DNA from 2 places in the Pseudoalteromonas sp. Ps84H-4 genome. Region 1 is predicted to be linked to the other one. Evidence: predicted binding sites of a transcription regulator. Region 1 holds the regulator's gene; the other holds the start of a gene.

The links. The regulator FliA, encoded in region 1, starts transcription of late flagellar genes. The targets are predictions, from matches to a motif close to CTAAAGNTNNNNNNNNNNNNGCCGATA.
Region 2: a site for FliA is predicted at 13,849-13,875, ahead of pomA (flagellar motor protein PomA). Genes of this name have one in related genera too.

The regions. Positions count from the first base shown of each region.
Region 1 is NZ_JAMXSK010000001.1:302,127-316,327, forward strand. Features, by position in the region: gene NH454_RS01380 (DUF2802 domain-containing protein) at 1-159, opposite strand, end outside; gene NH454_RS01385 (chemotaxis protein CheW) at 175-672, opposite strand; gene NH454_RS01390 (chemotaxis protein CheW) at 694-1,452, opposite strand; gene NH454_RS01395 (ParA family protein) at 1,455-2,225, opposite strand; gene NH454_RS01400 (flagellar motor protein MotB) at 2,237-3,196, opposite strand; gene NH454_RS01405 (flagellar motor protein) at 3,201-3,965, opposite strand; gene NH454_RS01410 (chemotaxis response regulator protein-glutamate methylesterase) at 3,958-5,097, opposite strand; gene NH454_RS01415 (chemotaxis protein CheA) at 5,161-7,437, opposite strand; gene NH454_RS01420 (protein phosphatase CheZ) at 7,453-8,220, opposite strand; gene cheY (chemotaxis response regulator CheY) at 8,238-8,621, opposite strand; gene NH454_RS01430 (RNA polymerase sigma factor FliA) at 8,662-9,372, opposite strand; gene NH454_RS01435 (MinD/ParA family protein) at 9,399-10,259, opposite strand; gene flhF (flagellar biosynthesis protein FlhF) at 10,252-11,733, opposite strand; gene flhA (flagellar biosynthesis protein FlhA) at 11,754-13,865, opposite strand; gene flhB (flagellar biosynthesis protein FlhB) at 13,937-14,201, opposite strand, start outside.
Region 2 is NZ_JAMXSK010000005.1:174,002-192,514, forward strand. Features, by position in the region: gene glyA (serine hydroxymethyltransferase) at 24-1,280, shown strand; gene nrdR (transcriptional regulator NrdR) at 1,388-1,837, shown strand; gene ribD (bifunctional diaminohydroxyphosphoribosylaminopyrimidine deaminase/5-amino-6-(5-phosphoribosylamino)uracil reductase RibD) at 1,840-2,979, shown strand; gene NH454_RS07340 (riboflavin synthase) at 2,984-3,637, shown strand; gene ribBA (bifunctional 3,4-dihydroxy-2-butanone-4-phosphate synthase/GTP cyclohydrolase II) at 3,680-4,795, shown strand; gene ribE (6,7-dimethyl-8-ribityllumazine synthase) at 5,009-5,473, shown strand; gene nusB (transcription antitermination factor NusB) at 5,489-5,899, shown strand; gene thiL (thiamine-phosphate kinase) at 5,944-6,918, shown strand; gene NH454_RS07365 (phosphatidylglycerophosphatase A) at 6,915-7,400, shown strand; gene NH454_RS07370 (ligand-binding sensor domain-containing diguanylate cyclase) at 7,434-10,520, shown strand; gene dxs (1-deoxy-D-xylulose-5-phosphate synthase) at 10,580-12,442, opposite strand; gene ispA ((2E,6E)-farnesyl diphosphate synthase) at 12,532-13,419, opposite strand; gene NH454_RS07385 (exodeoxyribonuclease VII small subunit) at 13,424-13,666, opposite strand; gene pomA (flagellar motor protein PomA) at 13,938-14,705, shown strand; gene NH454_RS07395 (flagellar motor protein MotB) at 14,709-15,632, shown strand; gene NH454_RS07400 (hypothetical protein) at 15,762-16,238, shown strand; gene NH454_RS07405 (DNA topoisomerase III) at 16,305-18,215, shown strand; gene NH454_RS07410 (amidohydrolase) at 18,217-18,513, opposite strand, start outside.

The DNA.
Region 1 (14,201 bases):
AACTTCACTGCGTAATATACTCAATTGTTGTTGAGCATCTTGCAGCTGTTTTTGCTTAGCCTGAATTGCGGCAGCTTGTTTATTGTTATTGACAAAAATAAGCCCCAAACACACTAAAACTAGTAAGATTGAGGCACCAAACAAAGAGTATAACAGCATATAGTTTCCAAGCGTTTATAGTGCGCTCAGCTCGTCCCACTCATCGTCATTTAAAAGCTTGTTAAGGTCTACCAAGATCAATAACTCACCATCACGGTTTGATACACCTTGAATAAACTTAGCACTTTCTTCTGTGCCAATATTTGGCGCACTGTCAATTTCTGAGCTGCGTAAGTAAACCACTTCAGCGACACTATCAACTAAAATACCAATAACTTGTTTTTCAGCTTCGATGATGACAATACGTGAGTTGTCGGTAACTTCTGCGCCCATCAAACCAAAACGTGCACGGGTGTCGATCACTGTTACAACATTACCGCGAAGGTTAATAATACCCAACACATACGAAGGTGCGCCTGGAACAGGAGCAATCTCGGTATAGCGAAGCACCTCTTGTACTTGCATTACGTTAATGCCGTACGTTTCTTCTTCAAGCTTAAAGGTTACCCACTGTAACACTTCATCGTTGCTATCAGCATTTTTATTAGCTGACAGTAGTCTTTCTTCACTCATGCTATTACTCCGTAAAAATAGTTACTGCTCACGGCTGTCTAAGCCCTGCTCTAGCAATTGATATAAATTTTCAACGTCAATCAAGGCGCACATTTTCTCTTTGATAACACCGGCTAACCATGGCCGCTTACCTGATTTTGCTCGCCATTTTACATCTTCTTTTTGAAGCGTAATATTATTTACGAGCTTTTCTGCCAATAATCCCCATTGACTATCACCTAAAGTGATTAAATACTGATAATTTAATGCTTGTTCTAATCTTTCATCATATTTTTCTGGCATAACCCAACGTGCAGTATCAACAACATTGAGCTTTTCATCTCGGTTAAGCATTACGCCTTTAAACCATTTTGGTTTACCAAACAATTGGTTAACCTCTGTCAGTTGATGAATTCCCCCTAATGCTTTTAGTGGTACTGCTAAGGTTAAACCTGCAACTTCAAAAAACAGTGCCTGAAACTCGCCATCAAAGTAATCTTCTTGGCGCTCAGACGATGTCTTAGCAATAATATCTGCATTAGATTCTGCAACTATATCTTTGATATTAGCTTGGTTCTCGGTTTTCTCAAGCTCTTTAGTTGACTCAACACTCGGTAAAGGCGGTTCAGCAGCAATTACTGTGGAGGTAATCTTTTCTTCTTGCTTTTGTTCAGGCTCATTAACCTGCTCGAGTAATTTAGCTACGGGTTCAAGATTCTGCTCGCTAGGTTCATCTTCACACAGCAAAGCACCCAAATATTGGGTCATCACTTTTTCATTAGCAAATAAATGCTTACTCATCATTAACCTTGTGCAACTAAATAATCAAGCAAGGCGCGATAGGCAAATACACCTCGAGAACGAGGGCAAAATTGAATCGGCACTTGTTGTGCTAAACTAGCATCTCTAAATTTTGTATCGACTGGGACAACACCCGACCATACTTTGTCTTTGTAATTATCCTGCAGAGTTTTATACGCTTCAAGTGATGCTTTAGTCCGTTTGTCGTACATTGTAGGAATAATAGTATATTGATACTGCTTTGACTGCGATGTTTGCATTAATTCCATCGTCCGCATCATTCGGTCAAGGCCTTTAAGAGCCAAAAACTCAGTCTGTACTGGCACCAAAATACGCTCACTGGCTGCCAAGGCGTTAACCATCAACACCCCTAGTACTGGTGGGCAGTCAATAATTGCATAGTCATAATGGTCACTAATTTTTGCCAGCGCTTTCTTAAGAATTAAGCCCATACCATTTTTATTACCCATGCTTCTATCAAGTGTCGCAATTGCCATAGTGGCAGGTAAAATATCAAGGTTTTCTAATGTTGAAGGGCATAACGCTTGCAAAATTTCTTCACTTGCCATGCTGTTGCCGCGTGCAAAAATATCATACACGCTAACCTCAAGCTCTTCAGAATCAATACCAAAATAATAAGTTAAAGATGCATGTGGATCGGTATCAATAAGTAAAACACGCTTACCTTGTAATGCAAGAATACCCGCAAGGCTGACAGCTGTTGTTGTTTTCCCTACGCCACCTTTTTGATTTGCTACTGTCCAAACTTTCACATCACACCTTATTATTGTTCATTGCGCGTGGTTATTCGAATGCCACCATGAGGTAATTGAATCACTTTAATGGTGTTATCATTGCTTGGCAACTCAATTTCAGGAGCTTGTTGCTGCGGCTTTTCAGTGTCTTCATCACTAGGGGTTGTCGGTTCTGGTGGTAAACCATATTTAGAAAGCGCAACCACCACTTTACGGTTTTCAGCTCGGCCTTGTTCTGTATCGTTACTCGCAAACGGTGAATATTGTCCGTAGCCTTCAATCGCCATACGTGCAGGGTTGATACCTAAGTTTTCAAGTTCAACTAGCACAGAAGTGGCACGTGCAACCGACAATTCCCAGTTAGAACGAAACATTTCATTGCGAATACCTTCGTTATCGGTATAACCACGTACACGAATATAGTTATCTACAGGGGCAATTATATCTTTGACTAAGCTTACAACTTGCTTGGCTCGTTGCTGAGCCACCGCACTTCCAGAAGAGAACAGCATACCCGAACTCAATTCTATAATTAGCCAATCTTGATGTAACTCAAGACTTGCCTCACCATCGCGAATTTCATCTATCAGTGCAGACTGTAACTTGGTAAGAAGGCTATCGAGTGGTTTACCTAGGTGCTTCTTATCAATATTACTGGTCTCACTTTGCCCATCAAGTAGCTCTGGGCCTTGTTCATCTTTACGGATGCTTTCTCCGTATAAAATATCATTTTCGGGACTGACTCGGTCAGTCAAAATACCCGTGCCGTTGACACCTGTTCCAACTTGCTGCTGCTGACGGGCTGATTTTTCAAAAACTTGTTCAAGAGAATCTGAGAGGATTTGGAAATCTTCATTTTTACTAATTGCGATCGCGTACATCACCACAAAAAACGCAAACATAATAGTCATATAATCTGCGTATGAAACCAACCAACGTTCAGTATGCTGACTTTTTTGAGTGTTTTGACGCAAGCGACGGCGCAACATGATATTACTCGTCAACTAAACTTGGGCGATCAACACGGTACGCCTCAAGTTTAAGTTCAATATTTAGTGGGCTTTCGCCTTGAGAGATTGCAATAATACCTTCAGCAAGTAACTCATGATAAAGCATTTTTTGTTCAATTTGCTGCTTCAGCTTGTTCGCCATAGGTAAAAACAACAGATTTGCTAAGCCAACACCATAAATGGTAGCGATAAAGGCGGTTGCTACACCAGCACCTAGTTTTTCAGGATCAGTAATAAATTGCATTGCTTGTATTAGGCCTAATACGGCACCTAAAATACCGATTGTCGGGCTGTAACCCCCCATCGCTTCATACACTCTGCTAACTTCAAGCAAGCGCTCACGTTCAAGCATTAAGTCGATTTCTAGCGTATCTCTAAGTCTATTCTCATCAATACCGTCGACTAATAAGTTCAACCCTTTTGCCGCGTAGGGGTCTGAATGAGCAAGTGCTTCAGACTCTAATGATAAATAGCCCTCTTGCCTCGCTTTATGTGACCAGCGTTTTACTTGCTCAATGGCGGCGTCGATATCATGATATGGAGGAAAAAAAACCCAATGACTAATTTTAAGTGTTTTTGCAAAAACACTGCCTGGGGTTTGGAGCATCACCGCACCTAAGGTACCGCCAAGTACGATAACTAGCGCAGGCCCGTTGAATAAGGCTGTTACCACTCCTCCTTCTAGCGCATAACCAAAGGCAATTGCGCTGACAGCAACGATTAAACCAAGAAAGGAAAGCTTATCCACAGCCAGTCTCTCGCGTTAAACGAGCCGCAACATCATTTAATGCAAGACTTTCACTGGCAAGGCCTGCATTAGCAACAGCTTGAGGCATACCATATACGACACTCGTTTTTTCGTCTTGAGCCCAAATTGTCGCACCTGCTTGCTTGAGCATGCGGGCACCATCTCGGCCATCAGCCCCCATTCCCGTTAACACGACAGCTAATACATCTGCCCCGTACGCTTTGGCTGCACTGGCAAAAGTAACATCTACACTTGGTTTATAAGTAATACGAGGACTATCGTCTTCAAACACGCGTAGCGTACGTGAGCTGCCACGTCCTTCTACCAGCATTTGCTGACCGCCCGGAGCTAAATAAGCTGTGCCAGCAACCAGTTTATCGCCTTGCTGTGCTTCTTTTACGTTAATTTTACACAAGCCGTTTAGCCGTGCTGCAAATGCCGGAGTAAACGCCGCAGGCATATGTTGGATAAGTAAAATAGGATGCGGAAAATTAGCAGGTAATTGCGTCAAAATAGTTTGCAATGCCACAGGGCCACCCGTTGACGTACCAATTGCGACCAACTGATATTGTTTACCAGAAGCCCGAATGTTACTTGCTGCAGATGGCGATGAAGAGCCCGCAGTCGGTGTTGAACGACTAAAACTGCGATCTGGCTGTACAATACCGCTGCTGCGTGAACTGGTAGAAGTTGACGGTCTTACAACAGGTGCTGGGCGGGTAAATCGAGAGATTCTACGACGGCCAATCTCTTTTACTTTATTTTGTAATAATGCAATTGCATCTTCATTATTACGTGCAATGTCTTCAAATTTCTTTGGTAAGAAATCAAGCGCACCGGCATCTAATGCATCAAGAGTGGCTGTTGCACCATCACGAGTAAGCGATGAAAACATTAAAATAGGCGTGGGTGTGGCTGCCATAATTTCTTTAACGGCACTTATGCCATCAAGTACAGGCATTTCCACATCCATGGTAATTACATCAGGCTTTAGTTCTCGGGCCTTATCAACCGCTTCGCGCCCATTTACTGCAAACCCTATTACCTGAATATTGCTGTCTTGCTCTAATATTTCGCTCACTCTACGGCGAAAAAAGCTTGAATCATCAACAACTAATACTTTGACTGCCATTGGCACTCTCTTGTTATTTATCGTATTTAATGCAGCCTATTGGCTGCAAATTACTATTTCTTATTAGCCAACGTAGTGCTTGAGCATACTCGGTACATCTAAAATTAACGCAATGCCACCATCTGATGTGATTGTTGCACCAGCCATACCAGGTGTACCTTGAAGTAATGCATCAAGAGGTTTAATTACGACCTCTTCTTGACCAATCAATGAGTCAACAACAAACCCTACTTGCTTGGTACCAATTTGCACAATCACCACGTGACCTTCTGCTTTTCGCTCTTGGCGGTTGGCTCCTTTCACTAACCAGTGTTGTAAATAGAAAAGCGGAATCGCTTTTTTACGCACAATAATTGTTAGCTGACCATCAACAACGTTAGTTTTAGTTAAATCAAGATGGAAAATTTCGCTAACACCTGCAAGTGGTAATGCGAAAGTTTGCTCACCAACCACAACCATAAGGGTCGGTAAGATAGCCAGTGTTAATGGCACCTTGATTTCAAGCGCAGTACCTACTCCCAATTCTGATTGGATATTAACCGAGCCATTAAGCTGGGTGATCTTCGTTTTTACTACATCCATGCCTACACCACGGCCTGAAATGTCAGAGATCTCTTCTTTCGTTGAGAAACCCGGTGCAAAAATTAGATTATAAGCCTCGGTGTCAGATAAACGACTTGCTTGATCATGGTCAATAACCCCTTTGCTAATCGCTATTTTCTTCAGCTTTTCAGCATCCATACCTGCACCATCATCACGAATGGTCAGTAAGATATGGTCACCTTCTTGAGATGCCGATAAAGTAACAGTACCTGTGCGAGGTTTACCCGCAGCTTCACGCACTTCTGGCATTTCAATACCATGGTCAACAGAGTTACGCACTAAGTGCACCAATGGATCTGCTAACGCTTCTACAAGGTTTTTATCTAAATCTGTTTCTTCACCAACCAGCTGCAGATTAATATCTTTTTTCAAGCTACGTGCTAAGTCTCGTACTACGCGAGGGAAGCGACCAAATACCTTTTTAATTGGTTGCATGCGGGTTTTCATAACCGCACCTTGCAAGTCTGCTGTAACCACATCAAGGTTTGAAATAGCTTTGCCCATTGACTCACTGTTTGTGTTATTAGCAAGGCTCACTAATCGATTGCGCACTAATACAAGCTCGCCCACCATGTTCATAATTTCATCTAGGCGTTTTGTATCAACACGTACAGTGGTTTCGGCCTGAGGTGGCGGCGCTTTTTTCGGTGCAGCAGCAGACTCAGGCGCTTTAGCTGGTGCAGGAGTCGCTTTACTTGGTGCTGCTGGTTTACTCGGTGCAGCTTGTTGTGGCGCAGCTTTAGCAACAGGTTTCTCTGCTTGCGTTGGTTTCTTTGGCTCTACGTTCGGTGCGGCTGTTGGGGTGCTTTCAAGTGACTTTGGTGCACTCCCTTTGCCATGTAATTCGTCAAGTAATGCTTCAAATTCATCATCACTGATCTCGTCATCACCATCACTACTTACACTGGTGGTGCTAGGAACAGCAGGTTTTGGAGCTTCAGGTTGAGGGGTATCGGGTTGTTTAACTTCACCAAAACTTCCCACACCATGAAGTTCGTCTAATAAGCTATCAAACTCATCGTCGGTAATGTCATCACTATCATTGCTGCTTGAATCGAGAGTTGCAGCTGCAGGTCCTTGACCTTTACCATGTAACTCATCAAGTAAACTTTCAAATTCGTCTTCAGTGATTTCATCAATATTCTGTGAAGCACTCTCTTGGGCTAAACCACCACCATCAAATAGCATATCAAAAGCAAACGGGTCGCTTTCATCAATATTATCAGTGTTTATGTCGGCTGTTACATCAGTGGTATCAACAACAGGTTCTTCTACTACTGGCTCTTCAGGTGCAGGGGTTGTGTCTTCAATAACACTTGTGTCTTCTCCTGCAAGCTCTTCTGCTGTTGGTGGCTGACTTAACTTATGAAGTACATCAAGTAGAGCAGGATCGGCAGGCTCTGGTTGCTCACGATTTTGAATAGTTGAGAACATTTCGTTGATGGTATCAAGAGCTTGAAGAATAACATCCATTAATTCAGGTGTTACACTACGCACACCTTGGCGAAGTAAATCGAAGACATTTTCTGCACCATGACAAGCGTCAACAAGCTCTGTCATACTCAAGAAACCTGCCCCACCTTTTACAGTGTGGAAACCTCTAAAAATTGCGTTAAGTAAGTCTTTGTCTTCTGGGTTGTTCTCAAGCTGAACCAATTGTTCTGACAAAAGCTCTAGAATTTCCCCTGCTTCAACAAGGAAATCCTGTAAAATATCTTCATCGACTTCAAAGCTCATGCAGTTACTCTCCTCTTAGAAGCCCAAACTTGATAATAGGTCATCAACTTCATCTTGTCCTGAGACAACATCATCACGTGACTCTGCATCAATAATTGGCCCTTCAGGACCTGCTAGCGTATCGCTTGTTGCAGGTGCTTGTTCTGTGGCCTGTTTTTCTTGTTTTTGCTGACCATCTTCTTGACTGCCGAATACAGTTAAGAGATTAATTAAACTGTCTTCAACTTCTCGTACTAGTTCAATAACACGGCGAATTACCTGACCAGTTAAATCTTGGTAGTCTTGTGCCATAAGCACATTGGTCATCAAGCCTTGTAATTCATCAGTTTTAGCATGAGAGTTGTTCATGAACTTATCTAAGCTATGGCATAAGGTTTTAAACTCACCAAGCTCAATTTCTCGGTTCATCAATCGATCCCACGTGGGCTTGATTGTTGCAATTTCATCAGCAAGTTGTTGTGCAATAGGTAAACTTGCCTCAACAGCATCCATGGTTTTATTTGCTGCATTTTCTGTCATTTCCATGACATAGTTTAATCGCTGTTTAGCGTCGGGTATCGCATCGGTAGTTAAATCGGCGAGACGAGTATCAAGATCAAAGTTCTTTAACGCTTCATGCAGTTGACGCGTCAATTTACCGACTTCGGCAAACAACTCTGATTGTTCTTTTGATGCGGCTTCAAGAATTAGCTTATCTGCCTTTTCTTGTTCACCTTTTTCAAGATACTCAACAAGTTGACGAGCTTGCTCTAAACTTATATGAGGCGCAGCAGGTGCTGACATAAGCCTCTCCCCTTAGATTAACCTAAACGTTCAAACACTTTTTCCAATTTGGTTTTAAGTGTCGCAGCAGTAAATGGTTTAACAATGTAGCCATTAACACCTGCTTGAGCAGCAGCAACAATTTGTTCTTTTTTCGCTTCAGCTGTTACCATTAAAACAGGAATGTGTTTAAGGCTATCATCGGCACGTATAGCACGTAACAAGTCAATACCTTGCATGCCAGGCATATTCCAATCTGTTACAACAAAATCAAATTCTTGATTTTGTAGCATTGGTAATGCTGTTGAACCATCATCAGCTTCCTGCACATTGGTAAAACCTAAATCCCTTAATAGATTTTTAATGATACGTCTCATTGTAGAAAAATCGTCAACAACAAGAATCTTCATGTTTTTATCCAAAACATCCTCCGGTGAGGTTTGAACCTATATTTACTTACTACTAATTAATCCAGTCATTGATTTTTGCTTTGAGCTTAATCATCGCCTGACCATGTATTTGACTCACACGCGACTCGCTAACATCGAGTATGTGTCCTATTTCTTTCAAGTTCATTTCATCGTTGTAATACAAAGACAAAACAAGGGCATCTCTTTCTGGTAACGATTGGATAGCCGTTAATAGAGACTGGTTAAACCGCTCATTTTTAACGTTATTAAACGGTTTGTCTAGTGCTAAATCATGACCCATTGGTGTTATTACGTCTTCATCAACACCTAAATCCTCGATACCTAATACTTTACTAGAATTAACGTCATGTAGAATATGATGGTACTCATCTAGTGTAATATCAAGTTTTTCAGCAACTTCTGTGTCTTTGGGCTCGCGGTTTAGGGTACTTTCTAATTCAGCAATTGTTTCTGCGACTAGACGTGCATTTCGATGCACAGAGCGTGGTGCCCAATCGCCTCGACGGATTTCATCAAGCATTGCACCGCGAATTCTGATACCTGCAAAGGTTTCAAAACTTGCACCTTTACTAGCGTCGAAGTTTTTTGACGCCTCAATAAGGCCGATCATGCCTGACTGAATTAAATCATCGAGCTGAACACTAGCAGGTAAACGAGCAATCAAATGACACGCCACTTTTTTGACTAAAGAGGCGTGCTTTTCAACAATCGCATTTAAATTCTGTGCTGATTGATATCCCATCGCTTTATTCACCGATGTTGTCATAGTTAGCCGTTTACTAGTTTCTCAATAAAAAATTCTAAGTGACCAGACGGTTGGTTAGGGATCGGCCACTTAACTGCTTTCGTTGCTAATGTTTTAAACGCCACCGCTGCTGGTGAGTTTGGAAATAACTCAACGATAACCTTTTGACGTCGCGTAGATTTACGCATATTTTCGTCATAGGGAATCGTTGCGACTAATTCCATAGAAACATCTAAAAAACGATCCGTTACTTTTGAAAGTTTAGCAAATAATTCTTGCCCTTCACGCATGCTACGCACCATGTTGGCAACAATTTTAAATTTATATACACCATGCTCTCGGCTTAACACTTTAATAAGCGCGTAGGCATCTGTAATTGAGGTAGGTTCATCACATACAACCACAACGACATCTTGTGCTGCACGTGAAAAGCTTAATACCATGTCCGAAATACCTGCGGCGGTATCGACAATTAAAATATCAAACTCGGTGTTTAATTCGCTAAAAGCGCGAATAAGGCCTGCATGCTCAGAAGGAGTTAACTCCACCATGCTTTGCGAGCCAGACGTTGCTGGCACAATTTTAATACCAGCAGGGCCTTCTACAAGAATTTCATCAAGCTCACATTCGCCAGATAAAACATGAGATAAATTACGTTCAACACGTAAACCAAGCATCACGTCGCAGTTTGCCAATCCTAAATCGGCATCCAATACTAATACGCGGTTTCCTTGCTGACCTAATGCAATTGCAGTGTTGAGTGATACATTCGTTTTGCCCACACCACCTTTGCCGCCAGTAACAGCGATAACTTTAACGCCACTATTATTATTTTGATTCATTTTGCGCAGGCCGCTTGCTTGATCTAATACTGTGTTAATCATACATCCCTACTGTGTTCGACGCTACTGCTTGACGTCGTGAATGTTGTGCTTTTGCTCGTTTTAAATACAATTGTTCAGCTTTTTTCACTAGTTTTTCAGCATTCGCTACGCGAATATCTTCTGGAACACGCTGACCATTAGTAAGATACCCTATTGGCAGGCGATTTTGAATCGCTATGCTAATAATCTCACCTAAACTCAACGATTCATCCAATTTAGTGAAGATACAGCCACTTAGCTGAACCTTTTTAAAGTGTCTTACGGTTTCTTGTAGCACATTAATTTGTGCTGTAGCACTCAACACTAAATAACTACGAATATCAACTCGCTGATTACGCATTAAGGTATTAAGTTGCTCAGTTAAGCGTAAATCACGTTGGCTCATACCTGCAGTGTCTATTAATACTAGACGCTTATTTCGTAAATGGTATAGCACTTCAGCCAATTCATTGGCATCTTTTACTTGCTTCACACCACAACCAATAATACGGCCATAAGTTGCAAGTTGCTCGTAGGCACCAATACGGTAAGTATCAGTCGTGATAAGCGCCACTTTATCGGCACCATATTTTTGTGCACCAAGTGCTGCGAGTTTTGCAACAGTGGTTGTTTTACCAACACCTGTAGGGCCAACTAAAGCGAATACACCACCTTGACGCAGGATTTCGTTATTCGTTGTATGCATTTGGTTTTCAACCATTTGCAGAAGTGCTTGCCAAGCTTGTTGACGTGATACATCGTCAGGAATAAAACAGGCCATTTGCTCTGCAACGTCACGCTCAATACCCATACCAGCTAAACGGTCAATCATACACGCACGAGTCGGATCGCGACGCGCCATATCTTGTTGCATTAAGCCTGATACTTGATGTTCAAGTAATTGACGAATGGCATTCATTTCTTCGCGCATTGTCGCAATTTCAGATTGGTTTGCCGGCGCTGCTTGTTTGCGCTCTGTAGGTGTATCAAGATCATCAAACCCTGAGTCTAAGTCATCATCAAAACCTAAACTGTGCGCTTGTGTTTGCATACGTGGAGCAGCTTGCTCTTGATAGCGTGGTTTTGGAGCATATTCAGGACGAGGTTGATCATAACTTTGCTCTTTAGGTTGATAGTGTTCACTCGTATCAATACCTGACTGACTGAACATTGACGCCAGCTCTGGCGAACGAGGGCGTGGGGCTTGACGCTCTAGTAACGCTTGTAAGCTATCGGCAACTTTTGCTTGCGGCTCAGGCTTGGCACGCATTGGCTCAGGTTTGACGAAGTTATGCTGTGGCGCAGGTGCTGATTGCACTGGCGCTGGGTTTGCTTCTGCTTTCGGGGCTGCTTTGTCATAATCAACAGCTGCAACGATTTCAACGCCGTTGGCTAGCTTTTTGTTTGACATAATTACCGCATCAACACCTAACTCGTCTTTCACTTCCTTGAGTGCTGTACGCATATCTTTGGCAAAAAAACGTTTAATTTTCATGGTTCAACCCCTTTACTATCCTATTGTTGGCCTACTGAGCTGACAATCTTAATCTGTCTTTCGTCTGGTACCTCTTGGTAAGACATCACCCTTAAACCTGGGATGGTGTACTTAACGAAGCGAGATAACACAGTACGTAACATTCCTGACGTTAACAGTATCGAAGGTTCACCGGCCATTTCTTGGTTTTGATGCGCTTCGTTCAATGATTGTTGAAGTCGCTCTGCAAGGCCTGGCTCAATTCCGGCACCTTCGTCACCTGCATTCTGAAGTGACTGATGCAACATCTGTTCCAACTCAGGCGCCAAGGTTATGACAGGGATTTCTGAAGACATACCAACGGCGTCTTGAACAATTAGTCTGCGCAGTGAAATTCGCACTGCAGCCGTTAGTACATCAGGGTCTTGGCTACGTGGGCCATATTCAACAAGGGTCTGTACAATTGAGCGCATATCGCGAATTGCCACCCCTTCGTTTAGTAAATTTTGTAGCACTTTTACGATTGTTGTGAGTGGTAATACGTCAGGAACCAGTCCTTCAACCAAACGAGGATGACTCTTCGCTAACATATCTAATAAGTTTTGCACTTCTTCATGGCCAAGTAGTAACGCTGCACTGTTAGTAAGTAACTGACTAATATGAGTCGCAACAACAGTTGCTGAGTCGACTACGGTGTAGCCTAATGATTGCGCTTCATCTTTTTGATCTGGTTTGATCCATACCGCATCTAAACCAAATGCAGGGTCTTTAGTAGCCACGCCTTTGATTGGGCCAAATACTTGACCAGGATTGATCGCGAGCTCATCGCCATGCTTAAGCTCGCCCTCGCCGCTTGAAACACCCATCATCGTGATTCTGTAAGCGTTAGGGTCAAGTTCTAAGTTATCGCGAATGTGCACAGGAGGCACCAAGAAGCCAAGCTCCTGAGACAGCTTTTTACGCACACCTTTGATACGATTTAACAGTTCACCACCTTGAGATTGGTCAACAAGTGGAATTAAGCGATAACCTACTTCTAAACCAATCACATCAACTTGCTGTACATCATCCCAGCCAAGTTCTTTTTGTTCTTGTTTGTTAGCAACACCCGTACCCGGTGCACCGCCATTAGCTTCTTGCTCTGCTTTCTCAGCTGCAGCTTTAAGTTTTTGCTGTTGCGTGTAATACGCTAAATAACCTAACAATGCACCTAAGCTTAAAAATGCAATATGTGGCATGCCCGGTACTAAGCCCATAATGATTAGGATACCAGAGGCAATGAATAACGATTTTTCATTACCCAATTGCGTTTTAAACTGATCGCCCATGTTGTGCGATTCATTTTGACGGGTTACAACAATCGCGGTGCCGATTGATAATAATAGCGAAGGTAATTGCGCAACAAGACCATCACCAATGGTTAGAAGAGTGTAAACTTCCATTGCTCGACCAAAAGTAAGATCATGCTGGATCATACCAACAAATAAACCACCAACAATGTTAATAACCAAGATGACAATACCAGCAATCGCATCACCTTTTACGAATTTACTCGCACCATCCATCGAGCCATAGAAATCGGCTTCGCGAGTTACTTCTTCACGGCGTTCACGGGCTTGTTCAGCACTAATGAAACCAGCGTTTAAGTCAGCATCAATTGCCATTTGTTTACCTGGCATTGCGTCAAGGGTGAAACGAGCTGACACTTCAGAAATACGGCCAGCACCTTTAGTGATAACCACAAAGTTAATGATGATAAGAATAAGGAAGACGACTAAACCAACCGCATAGTTACCACCGATAACCACCGAGCCAAAGGCCTCGATTACTTTACCCGCAGCGTCCCCACCATTATGACCTTCAAGCAATACCACACGGGTACTGGCTACATTCAGTGCTAAGCGCATGATGGTTGCAATCAGAAGTACCGCTGGGAACATACCAAACTCAAGCGGTTTCATGGTGTACACAGTAACAAGTAACACCACTAGAGCTAACGCGATATTAAACGAAAAAAGAATATCTAAAAGAAATGGAGGCAGGGGTAAAATAACCATACCCAAGGCTGCAAGTACCAGCAGTGGCGTACCGACACCCTTAGCATATTCTTTTTTATCTCTGTTAAGTTGTTGTAATACCGCTTTAAATTCCATAATTCAACAATTTCAAAAAATTGACACTACACGGAATTTGCAATAACTATTCCAAGTTATATGGCTAGGAATTAATATTTGTAACCATCTGGAATCGGTAACTTTTTGTCGAGTGGAACAGGCCGTTTACCACGCCCTTTTTGGAAGCGTTTTAACTGGAATACATAAGCGAGAACCTGAGCAACTGCAGTGAACAGCTGATCCGGAATTTGCTGGCCCACATCGGTGGTGTGATAAAGCGCACGAGTAAGCATTGGAGACTCAACAATAGGCACATCGTTTCCTTTACCAACCTTACGAATTTGCATAGCAAGTTCATCAACCCCTTTAGCAAGC
Region 2 (18,513 bases), on a different contig from region 1:
TACACGTTGCCTTAGGAGACCCCATGTTAGAACGTAGCATGAATATTTCGGATTTCGATCCAGAGTTATTTGCAGCCATCACTAAAGAGACGGCTCGTCAAGAAGAGCACATCGAACTGATCGCGTCTGAAAACTACTGTAGCCCACGCGTACTTGAAGCGCAGGGTTCTCAGCTTACCAACAAATATGCTGAAGGTTACCCAGGCAAACGTTACTATGGCGGTTGTGAACATGTTGATGTTGTTGAGCAGCTAGCAATTGACCGTGCTAATGAATTATTCGGTACTGATTACGCTAACGTTCAACCGCATGCGGGTTCACAAGCAAACGCAGCTGTTTTCCAAGCACTTCTTCAGCCGCATGATACAGTACTAGGTATGAGCTTAGCTCATGGTGGTCACTTAACTCACGGTTCACACGTTAACTTTTCTGGTAAAACGTACAATGCAATTCAATACGGCCTAAATGACGAAACAGGCGAAATTGATTACGCTCAAGTTGAAGCGCTAGCATTAGAGCACAAACCAAAAATGATCATCGCTGGTTTCTCAGCATACTCAGGTATCGTTGATTGGGCTAAATTCCGTGAAATCGCTGACAAAGTTGGTGCCTACTTATTCGTAGATATGGCTCACGTTGCTGGTCTTATCGCAGCGGGTGTATACCCAAGCCCAATCCCTCACGCACACGTTGTTACTACGACAACTCACAAAACATTAGCGGGCCCTCGTGGCGGTCTAATCGTTTCTGCATGTGGTGATGAAGAAATCTACAAAAAGCTAAACAGCGCAGTATTCCCTGGCGGTCAAGGTGGTCCTTTATGCCACATCATCGCTGCTAAAGCAGTTGCTTTCAAAGAAGCATTACAACCAGAATTTAAAGCGTACCAAGCTCAAGTGGTAAAGAACGCTCAAGCTATGGTTGAAGTTCTTCAAGAGCGTGGCTACAAAGTTGTTTCTGGTAAAACAGACAACCACTTATTCCTTCTTGACCTAATCGATAAAGATATCACAGGTAAAGATGCTGACGCTGCACTAGGTAACGCTAACATCACTGTAAACAAGAACTCAGTTCCGAATGACCCACGTTCACCGTTCGTAACGTCTGGTCTTCGTATTGGTTCTCCGGCTATTACTCGCCGTGGTTTCAAAGAAGCAGAGTCAAAAGAGCTTGCTGGCTGGATCTGTGACGTACTAGACAACATCACTGATGAGTCTGTACAAGCTGAAGTAAAAGAGAAAGTTAAAGCTATCTGTAAAAAATTACCAGTTTACGCTTAATTATTGGTTGAACCGTAATTAAGATAACAATAGCGTTGTTTTTTGCTATTATAAAGGCCGCTTAATAAGCGGCCTTTTTTGTTTTTAATAAACGGAAGCTGAACTCTATGCATTGTCCTTTTTGCACCGCAAAAGATACTAAAGTAATTGATTCTCGACTTGTTGGCGGCGGCCACCAGGTTAGGCGTCGACGTGAATGTAATGAATGTCACGAACGTTTTACCACCTTTGAAGGCGCAGAACTTGTGATGCCAAGAGTCATAAAGCAAGACGGTAGTCGTGAACCATTTAATGAAGACAAATTACTCAATGGCTTGCATCGTGCGCTAGAAAAACGCCCTGTCAGCACAGAGCAGGTCGATGAAGTGGTCAACATTATTAAATCTCAGCTTCGTGCCACGGGTGAACGTGAAATTTCTAGCCATTTAATTGGTGAGTGCATTATGGAGTCACTAAAAAAACTAGATAAAGTGGCTTATGTTCGCTTTGCATCAGTTTACCGTTCTTTTGAAGATATTCGCGAGTTTGGTGAAGAAATCGCTCGTTTAGGTGATTAACTATGTCATTCACAGAACTTGATACGGCTTATATGGCACGTGCCATAGAGCTTGCTAAACAAGGTCGTTTTACTACAACACCAAACCCTAATGTTGGCTGTGTACTGGTTAAAGATGGCGAAATAGTCGGTGAAGGATTTCATCAACTAGCAGGGCAGGGCCATGCTGAAGTTAATGCTCTGGCAGTGGCTGGCGACAATGCAAAAGGTGCCACCGCATATGTGACTTTAGAACCTTGTAGTCATTATGGACGCACACCGCCTTGTGCCGAAGGTTTAAAAGCTGCGGGTGTTAGCAAAGTTATAGCTGCCATGGTCGACCCAAACCCAGCGGTGAGTGGTCGCGGTCTACAGATTTTAGCTGATGCAGGTATCGCTGTAGCATCAGGTTTACTTGAACAACAAGCGCGCGATTTAAACAAAGGCTTTTTAAAGCGCATGGAAACTGGGTTGCCATATGTGATTTGTAAAATGGCTTGCAGTTTAGACGGTAAAACTGCGCTAAATAATGGCCAAAGTAAGTGGATTACAGGGCCTAAAGCGCGCCAAGATGTGCAAGCATTTCGTGCCCAAAGTTGCGTGGTACTCACTGGTGCAGATACGGTTATGACCGATAATGCCAAACTTAATGTACGCATTGATGAGCTGCCATTTGATATGCCAACGTCACTGCCTTTGCGTCAACCTACCCGTGTGATTATTGATTCACAAAATAGGTTAACGCCTGAACTTGCATTATTTAGCATTGAAAGTCCGGTGATTATTTTCACTACATCGCTTGATAAACAGTATCAATGGCCTCACTTTGTTAAACACGAAGTTGTACCAGCAGTTAATAATAAAGTTGATTTATCAGCGGTTTTAAAGCGTCTTGCTGAGCTGCAATTTAACCATATTTGGCTCGAAGCAGGTGCGACCCTTGCCGGTGCATTTGCTGAGCAAGATTTAATTGATGAATACATTGTTTATATTGCCCCTAAGTTAATAGGTGATATGGGCAAAAGCTTACTAAACTTTGCAGAAGTTACCATGATGAGTGATATCACTGAACTGACCTTTACTGATACAGTGATGATTGGCGACGATATTCGCTTAACAGCGACAAAAGCAAAGCAAGCCACACACATTGAAAATAAAGAGTAGCACTATGTTTACTGGAATTATTGAAGCAACAGGTAAAATTGTTGAACTAACACAAAAGCAAGGTGACCTAGCTATTCGTATTCAAAGCACTAATTTGGATATGAAAGACGTTAAGCTCGGTGACAGTATTGCCACCAATGGTGTGTGTTTGACGGTTGTCGCTAAACATAGCGATGGTTTTAGTGCTGACTTATCAAACGAAACAATCAGCTTAACGGGCTTTGCTCACTATAAAAAAGGTCAAACAGTTAACCTTGAAAAAGCCATGCAACCACTTTCTCGCTTAGGTGGGCATTTAGTATCTGGTCATGTTGATGGTATTGCGACTGTAGAAAGTATCAGTCCTAATGCTCGTGCAACAGAGTACTGGCTAAGTACTGACAATGATTTAATGAAGTACATTCCTTACAAAGGTTCGGTATGTATTGATGGTATTAGTTTAACGGTCAACGAGGTCGAGCAAAACCGCTTTAAGTTGACTATTGTTCCGCATACCGCAGAGCAAACAACGATTGCAGAATTTCAAGTGGGTACTCAGGTGAACCTAGAAGTTGACCAGATTGCTCGCTATTTAGAGCGCCTAATAAAAGGGGCCGAACAACCTTCCCGTTCAGACATATCAATGAGCTTGTTAGCACAAGCTGGTTTTATTAAATAAGCAAAGATACGTCACTATTAATCATACTCTCATGGGCACATTATGAATCTACACAGCGCGCAAGAAATTATCGATGACATTAAAGCCGGTAAAATGGTTATTTTAATGGACGATGAAGACAGAGAAAATGAAGGCGATTTAATCATCGCAGCAGAGCATATCAGTGCTGATGCTATCAATTTTATGGCAACACACGGTCGTGGTTTAATTTGTTTAACGATGACGCAAGAGCGTTGCCAGCAGTTAGATTTGCCGTTAATGGTTAAAAATAACGGTGCTGCTTTTTCAACTAACTTCACTATGTCGATTGAAGCAGCGAAAGGCGTAACGACAGGTATTTCAGCAGCTGACCGAGCACGTACAGTTCAAGCAGCTATTGCCAAAGGTGCCGTGCCGAGCGATATCGTACAACCTGGGCATATTTTCCCAATTATGGCGCAACCAGGTGGCGTGTTAACACGCGCAGGTCATACCGAAGCCGGTTGTGATTTAGCTCGTTTAGCGGGTCTTGAGCCTTCGTCTGTGATCGTTGAAATCTTAAATGCCGATGGCACCATGGCACGTCGTCCAGATCTTGAAATTTTTGCAAAAGAGCATGGCTTAAAGATTGGCACTATTGCAGATTTAATCGAATACAGAAACCTAAACGAAACCACCATTGAGCGTGTTGCTAAATGTAAACTGCCAACAGATCACGGTGAGTTTGATTTAGTGACCTACAAAGACACCATCGATGGTCAACTTCATTATGTTTTACAAAAAGGTGAAGTATCGAAAGAAGAGCCAACGCTTGTTCGTGTTCACTTACAAAGTACCTTCAATGATATTTTATTATCTGATCGTAGTGCTGATCGCAGTTGGGGCTTATCGGATGCGATGGCTTACATTGCAGAACACAATGGCGTGCTGGTTATTTTGGGTAAGCAAGAATCAACTGAAGACCTTGAAGCAATGGTAAAAGCATTTGCTGCCGAAGATGCGGGTGAAAATGTAAATCATCGTAAATTCCAAGGGACATCGCGTACTGTCGGTGTGGGCTCGCAGATTTTGGCTGATTTAGGTATTGAAAAAATGCGCTTAATGAGCCGTCCGAAAAAATACCATGCACTATCAGGTTTCCACTTAGAAGTGGTTGACTACGTTGAGGCGCAATCTTAATTAACGCGTAATTTAATTAACGCGTAATTTAATTAAGAGGTTTACTCGTAATTTTATTTAAATTCAATGCGGTTAGCGTTACGAGTGGCCACTAGAGTTAGATTTATTAGCCAGAGTTCAGGTTAACTAGGCTACTTTTATATTTTTGTGGTATTATGCGCCGTAATTTTTGCGCAATCGCAACCGCTTAAACTTATTTTTTAGGGTTATTAAATGAAAATTATTGAAGGTAACAAATACGCACCGGGCAAAAAGTTTGCCATTGTCATTTCTCGCTTTAATGACTTTATTGGTAGCAGCCTATTAGCAGGTGCTGTTGATGAGCTTAAGCGCACAGGTGGCGTATCTGACGACGACATTACTGTTGTTTACGTACCAGGTGCCGTTGAATTACCTTTAGCAGCGAAACGCGTTGCAGCAAAGAAAGAACACGATGCAATCATCGCTCTAGGCGTTGTGATCAGAGGTGGTACACCACACTTTGATTTAGTCGCTGGCGAATCAAACAAAGGTCTTGCACAAGTATCACTTGAGTACGATATCCCGGTTGCATTTGGCGTATTAACCACTGAAAGCATTGAGCAAGCAATTGAGCGCGCAGGTACCAAAATGGGTAACAAAGGTGGCGAAGCTGCTTTAGGTGCGCTTGAAATGGTTAATGTGTTAGACAAAATTTAAGTTTAAGGAATCTCTGTGAAACCAGCAGCAAGACGTAAAGCACGTATCTTAGCACTTCAAGCCGTATACTCTTGGCAGTTAAGCGGTAACCCAATTGCTGATATTGAACAGCAAATGTTAATTGAAAATGATGTGACTAAAATCGACGTCGAATATTTCAAAGACCTAGCACGCGGTGTTGTTGTTAACTGTAAGCAATTAGATGAAATCGTTGCGCCACATTTAGCACGCCCAGCAGATGAGTTAGACATGGTCGAAAAAGCAATTTTACGTCTGTCTGGCTATGAGCTGAAATTCCGTGAAGACGTTCCATACAAAGTAGCAATCAATGAAGGTATTGAGCTTGCTAAAATGTTTGGTGCTGAAGACAGCCATAAGTTTGTCAACGGTGTACTTGATAAAGCAGTTAAAGAGCTGCGTAAGTAAGTAGCCCCGTAAAGGAGAGCCGGCTTGGGCCGGCTTTTTTGTGAATGAAGGAATTTGAATTAATTAACCGTTACTTTAAAGGTCGCGGTATCATCCGTCGTGATGTAAACCTTGGTATAGGTGATGATTGTGCGTTGGTCACTGTGCCAGAAAACTGTCAATTAGCTGTGACAACCGACACATTAGTTGCAGGTGTACACTTTTTTGATGACATTTCTCCTCGCGCCCTTGGGCATAGGGCGTTAGCTGTTAACTTAAGTGATTTGGCTGCAATGGGTGCTGAACCTACCTGGATTTCAGTAGGATTGACCCTGCCTGAAGTGAATATGGAATGGATTGAGCAGTTCACAGAAGGTATGCATGAAATTGCGGAATACTTTAATGTGCAAATTATCGGTGGAGACACTACACAAGGTCCGCTCACAATTACTATTTGTGCCAAAGGTATTGTGCCTGAAGGCAAAGCATTGCGTCGCAGCGGTGCAAAGGTAGGTGATTGGATTTATGTGACCGGGCCACTGGGTGATGCAGGTGTTGCTATCGAAGCACGTAAGCAAGGTTTCGACATCGCGCCTGAGCATTTGAGTTATTTAAACAATCGTTTCGATTACCCGACTCCGCGAGTTGCAGCTGGGCAGGTATTACGAGGTGCGGCTTCAGCTGCCATAGATATCTCTGATGGTTTATTAGCTGATTTAGGTCATGTATTGGCGCTTTCGCAAGTCGGTGCAGTGATCCATGTTGATAAAGTACCTGTGTCTGATGCTGTCAGCGCATCAATTCCACGCCCTGAACAGTTTGACTATATTTTAAATTACGGCGACGATTACGAATTACTTTTTACTGTGCCTGAAAGCAATAAAAGCATGGTTGATATGAAACTTCGTCAATATGGCGTCGAAGCCAGCTGTGTTGGGCAAATAAAAAGTGGCGAAAGTGAAATTGAACTACTACTTGATGGTGAAAAATTTAACTATCAAGGTAAAGGGTTTCAACACTTTGCAAAGGAGCCGGTTTGAGTAGTAACCGATTATTTAATTTAAAACGCCCACATCAATTATTTGGTTTGGGTTTTGGTTTAGGCCTAGCACCTAAAGCACCTGGCACCTTTGGTACTTTTGCTGCATTACCATTTATTTTTACAACCATGTACTTTCCGCTATGGTTACAGATTGTATTTGCAATTGTGATCAGCGTATTTGGTATATGGGCTTGTGGTAAAACAGCAGATGACTTAGGGGTGCATGATCATCCTGCCATTGTTTGGGATGAAGTTGCTGGTTATTATATCACCATGATTGGTGCTGCACTTAGTTGGCAGTCATTGTTAGTTGGTTTTTTATTGTTCCGCTTTTTTGATATCGCTAAACCAGGCCCTATTCGTATTCTCGATAGGCGTTTACACGGTGGCTTGGGCATCATGGCTGATGATATTTTAGCAGGTATTTTTTCATTAATTTGTGTACAGGCTTTGTTTAAAGCTGGCTATTTACCCTTTTAAACGATTAATACAGTGTTACTTGGTGGCAAGTATATGATGCGATTTTTAGTTGTCTGTTTGTTGGTGTTATGCAGTATGCCTGCGTTTGCATCTATTACTGACTACGTCGTCAAACAATGGAATATCCAAAACGGCTTGCCATCTCAATCTCTTAAGAGCATAGCTCAAGACGAGCAAGGCTACATGTGGCTGGGTACTCAGTTCGGTTTGAGTCGCTTTGATGGTAATACTTTCACCAACTTCAACACACAAAATAGTGATTTCTTGCCAAGTAATGGTATTAACAAGCTATTAGTTGATAGTACGGGGTTACTTTGGGTTGGCACTAAAAACGGGATAGTAACCCTCGATCCAAGAACGATGATGTCGCAAACCTTTAATGTTAAAGGCCCAGTACGCGACATTCTTGAAGACTCTAAAGGCAGTATCTGGATTGCAGCCAACGGCCTTTATTATGTTGCACGAAATCAAGTCACCCTAAACCAAAACTCTGCGTTAGTCGTGCCAGTATCAAATGCTACGGCAATCACGCAAATAGTTGGTTCAGTGAGCCAAATGGCGCTGTCGCCAGAAGGTATTTGGCTGGTTAACGAGCGTCACTTATTGCGTTTAACTAATACTTCATCTGATTTTGCAAAGCTGCGCCTAGAACTTACCGCAAAAGTCTCTCTACCTGAGCGCCTAGCGCAAACCATCATTCATGATATGGCGTGGCTTGAGGGTAATTTATACCTTGCCTCTGAGCTTGGTGCCTACTTTCTTGATTTAGATGACGAGCTGCGTCCATTCCCACTTCCTAACGCGAGTAACTCTGCCGTTTACAAGTTTATGAGCGACTCAGATGGAGCGTTGTGGATTTCAACTTATGGCCGTTTACTCTTTAGAGATAACTCTGGGGACTGGCAATGGGTTGAGCCAAGTCAGCTTGATCAAAGTATTTGGTTTGCAGATATTTTCCGTGATAATCAAAATAATATTTGGCTGGCAAGTTTCAGTGAGGGGTTATGGCTTGCTCACGAAGGGCGTATTGAGCGCCACTCAGCTATTTCAAATATGACAGAAGCGGTGATGGCGATTAGCCAAGCACCTGATGGCAAACTATGGGTGGCTAACCGCAGTGGTGTCGGCTACTTCGATTACAATAAGAATTTTGTAAATCAAATACCAAGTAATCAGTTTGGTCGGGCTGCAGTTCACGATTTGCAGTTTGATGGTGATCGCTTATACATTGCTACAGGTCGCGGTGTTTTTTACTATGAGAATCAAACCTTGTATACAGTGCCAGGACGAGCACTGCGCGATAACCCTGTATTCGCAATTAGCCGTTCTAGTAAAGGCGGTTTTTGGCTCGGTACTGGTCGCGGTATGTACCGTTTAAGTTACGGTGGCTTAACACCTTTTGCTTACAATGCGTTCTTGAGCAGTAAATTTATTACCTATGTGCTTGATGAGCAAAATTTTGGCTTAATAGGTACCAGTAAAGGGGCTTATTACTTTACTGACCGTGGTATTGAAAAAATTGGTGACCAAACCAGTTTAGAAAGCGCTTATGTCACCAGTATTTTAAATATTGAAGGGGTGGGGATATTAATTGGCTCTCTTAACGATGGTTTATTTTATCGCAGCACCCAAGGTCAGTGGCGTCAACTTGATGCAACAGACGGCCTACCGTACGGCTCGATTTTCAGCCTTGTTTATGACAAACAGTTAAAACGTATTTGGGTAAGTACCATGAAGGGCGTTTACCGCATGCCGGTAGAGCAATTTGGTACTGATATAGAGAGCTTAAAAGTAGAGCAAGTGATCTCATCATTTGACCGACAATTAGATGGTAAAGCCAGTCAGTGCTGTGCTGGTCTTGGCCATGATGCTGTAGCAGACACAGGTAACTCTATTTGGTACCCAAGCTTACAAGGGGTAGTTGAAATACCTAAGAGTGTTGAGCTTTTTGGTGTGCAAGCGCTTAAGCCGCGTATTGAAAGTATTATTACGCCGCTGCGAAGCTTAAGTACCGCTACTTTAGGTGATAAACCTGAGCTACAAATTGATGAGCGCGATGTGACAATCAAATATACCGCAATTGATTATTTTGCTCCTTCAAGTATTGAGTTTAGATATCGACTGAGTGGTTTAGACAGTGATTGGCGCTATGCAAACACCCGCCGTGAGGCTATTTATACAAATTTACCGCCGGGGGCATTTTTGTTTCAGCTTGAAGCCAAACGTGGTGGTGAAGATTGGCAAAAGGCTCGTCGTACCGAGTACACATTCGTTGTTCCACGTCGCTTTGACGAGACCATTTACTTTAGACTCTTGATCACAAGTAGTTTTATTTTACTGTTCTACCTCGTGTTTTGGGTGTTTAGGGCGCAAGAGAAGCGTAAACAATTAGCACTTGAAAGCTTAGTAACAGAGCGCACCGTAGAGCTTCGTGAAGCCAACGATAAGCTCAATCAAGTAAATTCTCAGCTTAAGTTAGTCAGTCACTCAGATGAGCTAACGGGGCTTCGTAGTCGTCGCTTCTTGTTTGATCAGCTCCCTAAAGATATTGAACATTTCCAACGTAATTCGCAATCATTGCAAGCACAGGGTAAGTCGTTGGTGCTACTGATAATTAACCTTGATAACTTTAGCCGCATCAATGATTCCTATGGACCACTTGCAGGCGATAGTTGTTTACAGCAAATGGCGACATTGTTGAATAGCCGGACACAAGGCTCAGACTATGTCGCACGCTGGAGTGGCGATGAGTTTTTACTCTTATTACGTGATTTCAAACGTACAGCTATAGACAATTATGTTGCTGACTTGTGTGAAGCAATTGCAGCAAACCCATTTAGGCTACCAAATGGGGAATCGACCACCATCACTGCGTCTATTGGCTGGTCTTTCTATCCATTACCTTTATTGGGTGGTCAAGTGATTGGCTGGGAAACGTCTGTTAATTTAGCTGATATCGCGCTACACCAAGTGAAAAAGCGCGGTGGTGATGGCGTTGCAAATATTACCTTTGATGAACAATTAGATGCTTTTGAGTTTGAGCAAAATAATAATGTTGATAAACAACTGGGTGTTCTTCAAGAAACAGGTCTTGCTGATATTAAGGTTTGGATGCGCTAATATAAACGATGACAAAAAAGGAGCCTTAAGGCTCCTTTTTAGTTTTATTAGTGTACGGCTTAGGCCATAAACTCTTTGATGCTAGTTAAGATACCGTTTGCATCTAAGCCCATTTCTGCGTGCATTTCGTCTTGAGTACCATGCTTAATGAATTCATCTGGAATACCTAAGTTCAAGATAGTCACATTTGCTTTAATTGCAGCTAAGTACTCATTCACAGCAGAACCCGCACCGCCAGCAATGGCGTTGTCTTCTAGGGTAACAATTACATCGTGGCTACTCAACAACTCGCTAATAGTCTCTGTATCAAGAGGCTTAATGAAGCGCATATCAATCACTGTTGCATTAAGCTCTTCAGCAGCTGATTTGGCGTTTTCTAGTAGCGTACCAAATGACAAGATTGCCACTTTACTACCTTGTTTGATACTTCGCGCCTTACCAATTTCAATCGCACTCATTGTTGATTCAACATCACAATTGCCTGCGCTACCACGTGGGTATCGTACGGCAACAGGCTGATTGCATTGGTAACCTGTATACAGCATCTGGCGGCACTCATTAGTGTCGCTTGGTGCCATGATAATCATATTAGGAATACAGCGCATAAAGCTTAAATCGTAAGCACCTTGGTGAGTTTCACCATCAGCACCAACAATCCCGGCACGGTCAATAGCAAATAAAACCGGTAGGTTTTGTAATGCCACATCGTGAATAAGTTGGTCGTACGCACGTTGTAAAAAGCTTGAATAAATAGCAACAACAGGCTTCAGTCCTTCACAAGCAAAACCAGCTGCAAGCGTTACAGCATGTTGCTCAGCAATTGCTACATCAAAGTATTGCGCTGGGTACTCTTTAGAAAAACGAACCATGCCTGAGCCTTCACGCATAGCAGGAGTAATCGCCATTAGCTTGTCATCTTGTGCTGCCATATCACAAAGCCAGTCACCGAACACATTTGAGAATGTGGCAGCGCCAGGTTTTGATTTTGGTAATTTAGACATGCTCGGATCAAATTTTGGTACGCCATGGTAACCAATTGGATCCGCTTCAGCAGGTTTATAACCTTTACCTTTTTGCGTTTTAATATGCAGTAGCTGAGGGCCTTTAAGGTTACGCATATTACGTAAGGTATCGACCAACATATTGACATCGTGACCGTCGATTGGGCCGATGTAATTTAGGCCTAATTCTTCAAAGAATGTGCCCGGAATGACCATACCTTTTAGGTGTTCTTCCATGCGGCTGGCAAGTTCTTTCACTGGCGGTAAACCCGAAAGAAGTTTTTTACTGCCTTCGCGAATATTGGTGTAGAAGCTACCAGACAAAATACGTGCAAAGTGGTTGTTTAGGGCACCTACGTTTTCTGAAATCGACATTTCATTATCGTTTAAGATAATTAACACGTTAGGGTTTACATCGCCCATGTGGTTCATCGCTTCAAATGCCATACCAGCAGTAATTGCGCCATCGCCAATAACAGCAACCGTTTTACGATCTTTACCTTCTTTTTCAGCGGCAATAGCCATGCCGAGCGCTGCAGAAATAGAAGTACTTGAATGACCAACACTGAAGGTGTCGTAAGGGCTTTCTTCACGGAATGGGAAAGGGTGTAAACCGTCTTTTTGACGGATAGTATGCATTTGGTCACGGCGACCCGTTAAGATTTTGTGCGGGTATGCTTGATGACCCACATCCCATACTAAACGATCTTCAGGGGTGTTATAGACATAATGAAGGGCCACTGTTAACTCAACAGTACCTAAACCTGATGCTAAATGACCACTACTTTGCGAAACTGAATTAAGCAGGTATTCGCGTAACTCTTTACTAAACGCAGGTAACTTATCTTGCGCAATATCACGCAGTTGTGCTGGTTCGTCAACCAAACTTAATAATGGATACTTGCTACTATCAAGTGTCATGATTTTATATACATCCTTCGCTAACCAGAGTGCATTATAGCCCATTGCTGCTCTGATTTTTTAGTTATTTTGTCTTTCTTTTTTAGACGTTAATAATTACGCTCAACAATATAGCTAGCAAGGCTTGCCAGCTCGCGGGTGTCGTAATCAATAGCCTCAAGTGCTTTATGAGCCCGAGCCAATAAGTCTTGTGCTTTTTGCTTAGCGCCTGCCATACCTAATAATGCAGGGTAGGTCGCTTTATTGGCCGCAATATCTGAACCTTGCGGTTTGCCTAACGTTTCGGTGTCTGCCTCTACATCGAGAATATCGTCCTGTACCTGAAAAGCCAGACCAATTGCTTGACCAAACAAATTAAGCTGCTTTAACGTTTGCTCATCACATTGCGGCGCGGCCAAAGCCCCCAAGGTGATTGCACAGTTGAGTAATGCGCCAGTTTTAAGTTGATGAATACGTTCTAGTTCTTCGACTGTAATTGCTTTATCAGTAGCTTCAATATCAAGTGCCTGACCACCTACCATACCCTCTATACCTGAGGCTTTGCTTAACGAGGCGATCATTCTTACCTGTTGTGTCGTAGGTACTGCAAACTGATGGTTAGCAATTAAATCAAATGCTAATGTTTGAAGAGCATCACCGGCGAGAATAGCTTGCGCTTCACCATAAACAATATGACAAGTAGGGCGGCCACGTCTTAAGTCATCATCATCCATTGCTGGTAGGTCATCATGAACTAATGAGTAGCTATGAATACACTCAATAGCAGCGGCAAGAATATCAAGGTCAGCTTTGTCAGCTCCCATCATGCGGCCCGTCGCATAAACGAGGTAAGGACGTAAGCGCTTACCACCATTTAAAACGCCGTAATGAGTGGCTTCTTTAATGGTTTTTTCAGTGTTTAGTGGCAGTTCGAAATAGCGATTTAAATGTGCTTCAACGTCTTCTCGAGCGCGTTGTAATTGTTCTTTTAATTGCACTTAATTAGTCCAAGTTTGAGTCAAAGTTGCTAAGAGGAGCTTGGCTATCGTTACCCATTAATATGGCCACTTTTTGTTCGGCTTGTTGTAATTTTCCAGATGAGGCATTCGCAAGCGCTATACCACGCTCAAACTGTTTTAGCGATTGTTCTAAAGACAGTTCACCTTGCTCCATTTGTGCAACAATCTTAGATAATTCATCCAGTGCTTCTTCAAAACTCAAGTTTTCTGGTTTCTTTGTTGCCATAGTGGCCTCGATAGCTAATAGAAAGTGAGGCCAATTTTAGGGGGAATGCTAAACTAGGTCAAAGAATGATGTGTTTTTTTGCGCATAAAAGGAAATCAATATGCTATTTTTACGGTTTTAGAAGTAGCGGCAACTTGTAGCTTAAAAATCTTACATTAAAATAAAATTAATTCATTTAATGATTTAAGTAATTCAATTGCTTGCCGATAAGCAGTTAATAATAAAAATTTGATGCCGTTGGTGTCGTGTATTTGTTCCTCTGGAGGGGTATGTGGATTTAGCAACCATAATAGGTATTCTTGGTGCCATAGGCTTAATTGCTATGTCGATGGTATTAAGTAGTGACGGCCAAGTTGCAATGTTTTATAACACGCCTTCGGTGGTCATTGTATTTGGTGGTTCGATTTTTATCGTGTTATCGAACTTCACTATGGGGCAGTTTTTGGGCATTGGTAAGGTCGCTGCAAAAGCCTTTATGTTCAAAATTGAATCGCCAGAAGAATTAATTGAAAAAGCAGTAGAATTAGCTGACTCAGCACGTAAAGGTGGTTTCTTAGCATTAGAAGAAGCCGAAATCCCTAATGGCTTTATGCGCAAAGGGGTTGATATGTTAGTGGATGGTCATGATGCTGATGTAGTTCGTGCCACACTGCAAAAAGATATTTCCCTCACCGCTACTCGCCATGAACTTGGTGCAGGCTTATTTAAGTCGCTTGCCGATATCGCTCCTGCGATGGGGATGATAGGCACGCTAATTGGCTTGGTTGCAATGTTATCTAACATGGATGACCCAAAAGCAATTGGTCCTGCAATGGCTGTAGCTCTTTTAACAACACTTTATGGTGCTTTTTTGGCAAACGTTGTTGCAATTCCAATTCAGGTAAAACTAGAGCTGCGTAAAGATGAAGAAGCCCTCAACCAACGTTTAATTCTTGATGCGGTACTGGGTATTCAAGATGGTCAAAACCCGAAAGTAATTGAAGGCATCTTGAAAAACTATTTAGCTGAATCAAAACGTAAAGTCGATACCGAGGAGTAGGGCATGTCAGATCAAGAGTGCAAATGTCCACCTCCGGGGTTACCTGCCTGGATGGGAACCTTCGCAGATTTAATGTCGCTATTAATGTGCTTCTTTGTACTCTTGCTTGCTTTCTCGGAAATGGATGTTCTTAAATTTAAGCAGATAGCAGGTTCAATGAAGTTTGCTTTTGGTGTACAAAATAAAATTGAAGTAAAAGATATTCCAAAAGGGACCTCGGTCATTGCAATGGAGTTCACTCCGGGCAAACCTGAACCTACTCCTATCGAGACAATTCAACAACAAACCGTAGAGATGACACAACAAATGCTCGAGTTTCAGGCTGGTGATGAAAGCTCTGCAGGTGGTCGTCAAGAACAGCGTGGTAATAAGCGTGGTGGGGAATCACAAAGCACTGCTCAGCAACAAGCAATGGAGCAGTCAATTTCTGCAGCAGATCAAGAGCAAACGAATGAGCTTGTGAAGAAAATTGCCCAACAGCTTGAGCAGCAAATTATGGATGGCGCGATTGAACTTGAGTCACTAGGTCAGCAAATTATCATTCGCATTCGTGAGAATGGTTCATTCCCATCAGGCAGTGCTTTCTTACAGCCTAGGTTTAAACCTATCATTCGTGATATTGCTACGCTGTTAAAAGATGTGCCGGGTGAAATAACCGTGTCAGGGCATACAGATGATTTCCAAGTATCGAATGAGCTTTATACAAACAATTGGGATTTGTCGTCAAAACGTGCTGTTGCAGTTGCTAGCGAAATGGAAAAGGCCCCCGGTTTTGATAAATCTCGTATGATGGTTGTAGGTCACGCAGAAACAAGGCCACTAGTACCGAATGTAACCGATGAAGATCGTAGGCGTAACCGACGAGTCGAGATCTCTATTATGCAAGGTAAGGCGCATGAATCTGAGCCTATTGATGTGAGGCAATAAATCAATTAAAGTGAAACTTCATTAACAGATGTAATGGAGTATACAAATGAAAAAAGTTGATAAATATAGCTATATGCCAGGCAATGGTGATGGCGGTGATGACGATAAAACTGATTAAGGCGCTACATTTTGCCTGACTGGTTTGTAGAAATTAGAGTTATCTTAAGCAATAGCTGGGTGTTCATTTTGAGCCCAGCTATTATTATTTTTTATCTTCGTAAAGATTGGCCTGCTTTTTATTTCTCTGTTATTACTGCTGCTTTTTTCCTTTATGGAACTCTTATTTATTCTGCTTTAAAAGAATTTGATGACATTTATATCTGGCGCTATGTAGTCTGGGCTTTTAATGATATTGCTTGGATGGCAATCATTGCTTATTTAGGTATTAAAGACAAAGTCTACTTATGGCAAAGTGTGTTGGGACAACTTGTTGTTATTATGGCGCCAATTTTACAACTGTTCCGTTTGGTCGACCGCCATCTTTGGGATTTATCATACAGTACCTACATGTATAAGACCCTGCTACCGCTAATCAATATTGGTACTGTGGTCGTTTGTTACCTACCACTTATCTATCTCTTTACTCGACGAAGTCAGCAAGCTTAAGCGATTCCTAAGTTAAAAATCCTGTGCTAGACTACTGTTTATAAAAACAGTATTTAGTGTTACTTTATGAAACTTTACATTGCCGAAAAACCCTCCCTAGCACGGGCCATTGCAGATGCGCTGCCAAAACCACAGAAAAAACAGGATGGTTATATAGAGCTTGCTAATGGTGATTGTGTTTCTTGGTGTGTAGGGCATTTGCTTGAACAAGCAGAGCCCGATGATTACGATGCAAGTTTTAAAAAGTGGCGATTTGAGCACTTACCTATCGTGCCAGAACAATGGCAATTAAAACCTAAAGCAAAAACCCGTAAACAACTCACTGTATTAAAAAAGCTGATCAAGCAGGCAAGTATCATAGTTCATGCAGGTGACCCTGACCGTGAAGGCCAGCTATTGGTTGATGAAGTAATTGATCAGGTCAAACTAAGCCAAGCTAAAAAACAGCAAATTCAACGACTCTTAATCAGCGATTTAAACTTAAGTGCAGTTAAAAAAGCACTTAATAATTTAAAATCGAATCGCGATTTTATTCCCTTAAGTGTATCTGCTTTAGCTCGCTCGCGTGCTGATTGGCTATTTGGTATGAATTTAACGCGAGCTTATACGCTAGCTGGGCAAAAAGCTGGATTTGGTAATGTGTTATCTGTTGGGCGGGTACAAACACCTATTTTAGGCTTAGTTGTAAATCGTGATAATGAAATAGCGAACTTTGTAGCAAAACCTTTTTATGAAGTATTAGCTCATCTTGAAACTGAGCAGCAGCAAACTTTTTCTGCTAAATGGCAGCCAAGCAAAGCATGCGAACCTTATCAAGATGAAGAAGGGCGGGTATTACATAGAGGACTTGCTGAAAATGTTGTGTCACGCATAACTAATCTGCCAGCTAAAGTAGTTGAGCTTGAGCAGAAGCAAAAAAAGCAACAAGCGCCGCTACCTTATAACTTATCAGCTTTACAAATCGATGCGGCTAAAGCGTTTTCAATGCCTGCGCAAAAGGTGCTCGATACCTGTCAAAGTTTATATGAACGTCATAAGTTAATTACTTATCCTCGATCAGATAATCGCTATTTACCAAAAGAGCATCATAAAGATGCAGCTAAAATTATTGCTGCTATTGCTAATAATGAAGGGCAAGCAAGTGAAGCTTGTAAGCAAGCTGATACGAGCAAGCGTAGTAAATGTTTTAATGACAGCAAAGTTGCAGCTCACCATGCGATAGTACCTACCGAAAAACAACTTCGCTCAGCAACATTAAATAGTGATGAACAAAAAGTCTATCGGTTGATCTGTCGTCATTATTTAATCCAGTTTTATCCAGACTATGTATTTAACGAAACCAAAGTAACGGTTGAAATTGCAGGTGGGCTTTTTAAAGCAGCTGCTAAACAAGATGTTAGCCTAGGCTTTAAAACATTGATGGGCAAAACAGAGTTAAAAGATGAGCAAACCTTGCCTGCTCTTGAAAAAGGTCAGTTGCTGCATTGCAATCAAGGCGAAGTGATAGACAAAATGACGACACCGCCAGCGCATTTTACTGATGCTACCTTATTAAGTGCTATGACAGGCATCAGCCGGTATGTGAAAGATCCTGAAATTAAAAAGATCCTTAAAGAAACCGATGGCTTAGGCACTGAGGCTACACGGGCAGGTATTCTTGAGCTTTTATTTAAGCGCCGCTTTTTAGAGCGTCAGGGTAAAAACATTTTAGCAACGGCAACAGGAAAAGCACTCATTAGTACATTACCAGAGCAGCTTGCTAGCCCTGATTTAACAGCTAAGTGGGAAGCATCATTAGGGAATATAGCTGAGCAACACATGAGTTATCAGCAGTTTTTAACGCCATTACTGGCAGAGCTGCATGCTTTAGTTGAGCAAGCAAAGCAGTGCGACAGTCAAGTATTTTCCCAATTACCAAAAACGCCGCAAAAGCGACGTTTTAAAAGAAAAGCTAAGCCTAGAGCTAAGTCAGCCTAAACTAGTTTTTGTTGAACAGGGCAACCGCGGCATTACTCATCGCAGTAATCCCAGTCGGGAGCGCCTTCTTGTAATCAGGTGCAAACTTACTTGAGTGTAAAGACGGTAATGTTGCGCCAGATTGCATTGCTGCATCATATTGACTCGGTTCAACACCGCCTAACCAAAACAAAGTAATTGGTACGTTTTGTTCTGTACGACCGTATAGACCAAAGTCTTCACCAGCCATTACAGCTTCAGTTTCAAGTACATTGTCTTCACCAATAGCATTAGCAATTGCTGAACGCACTACATTGGT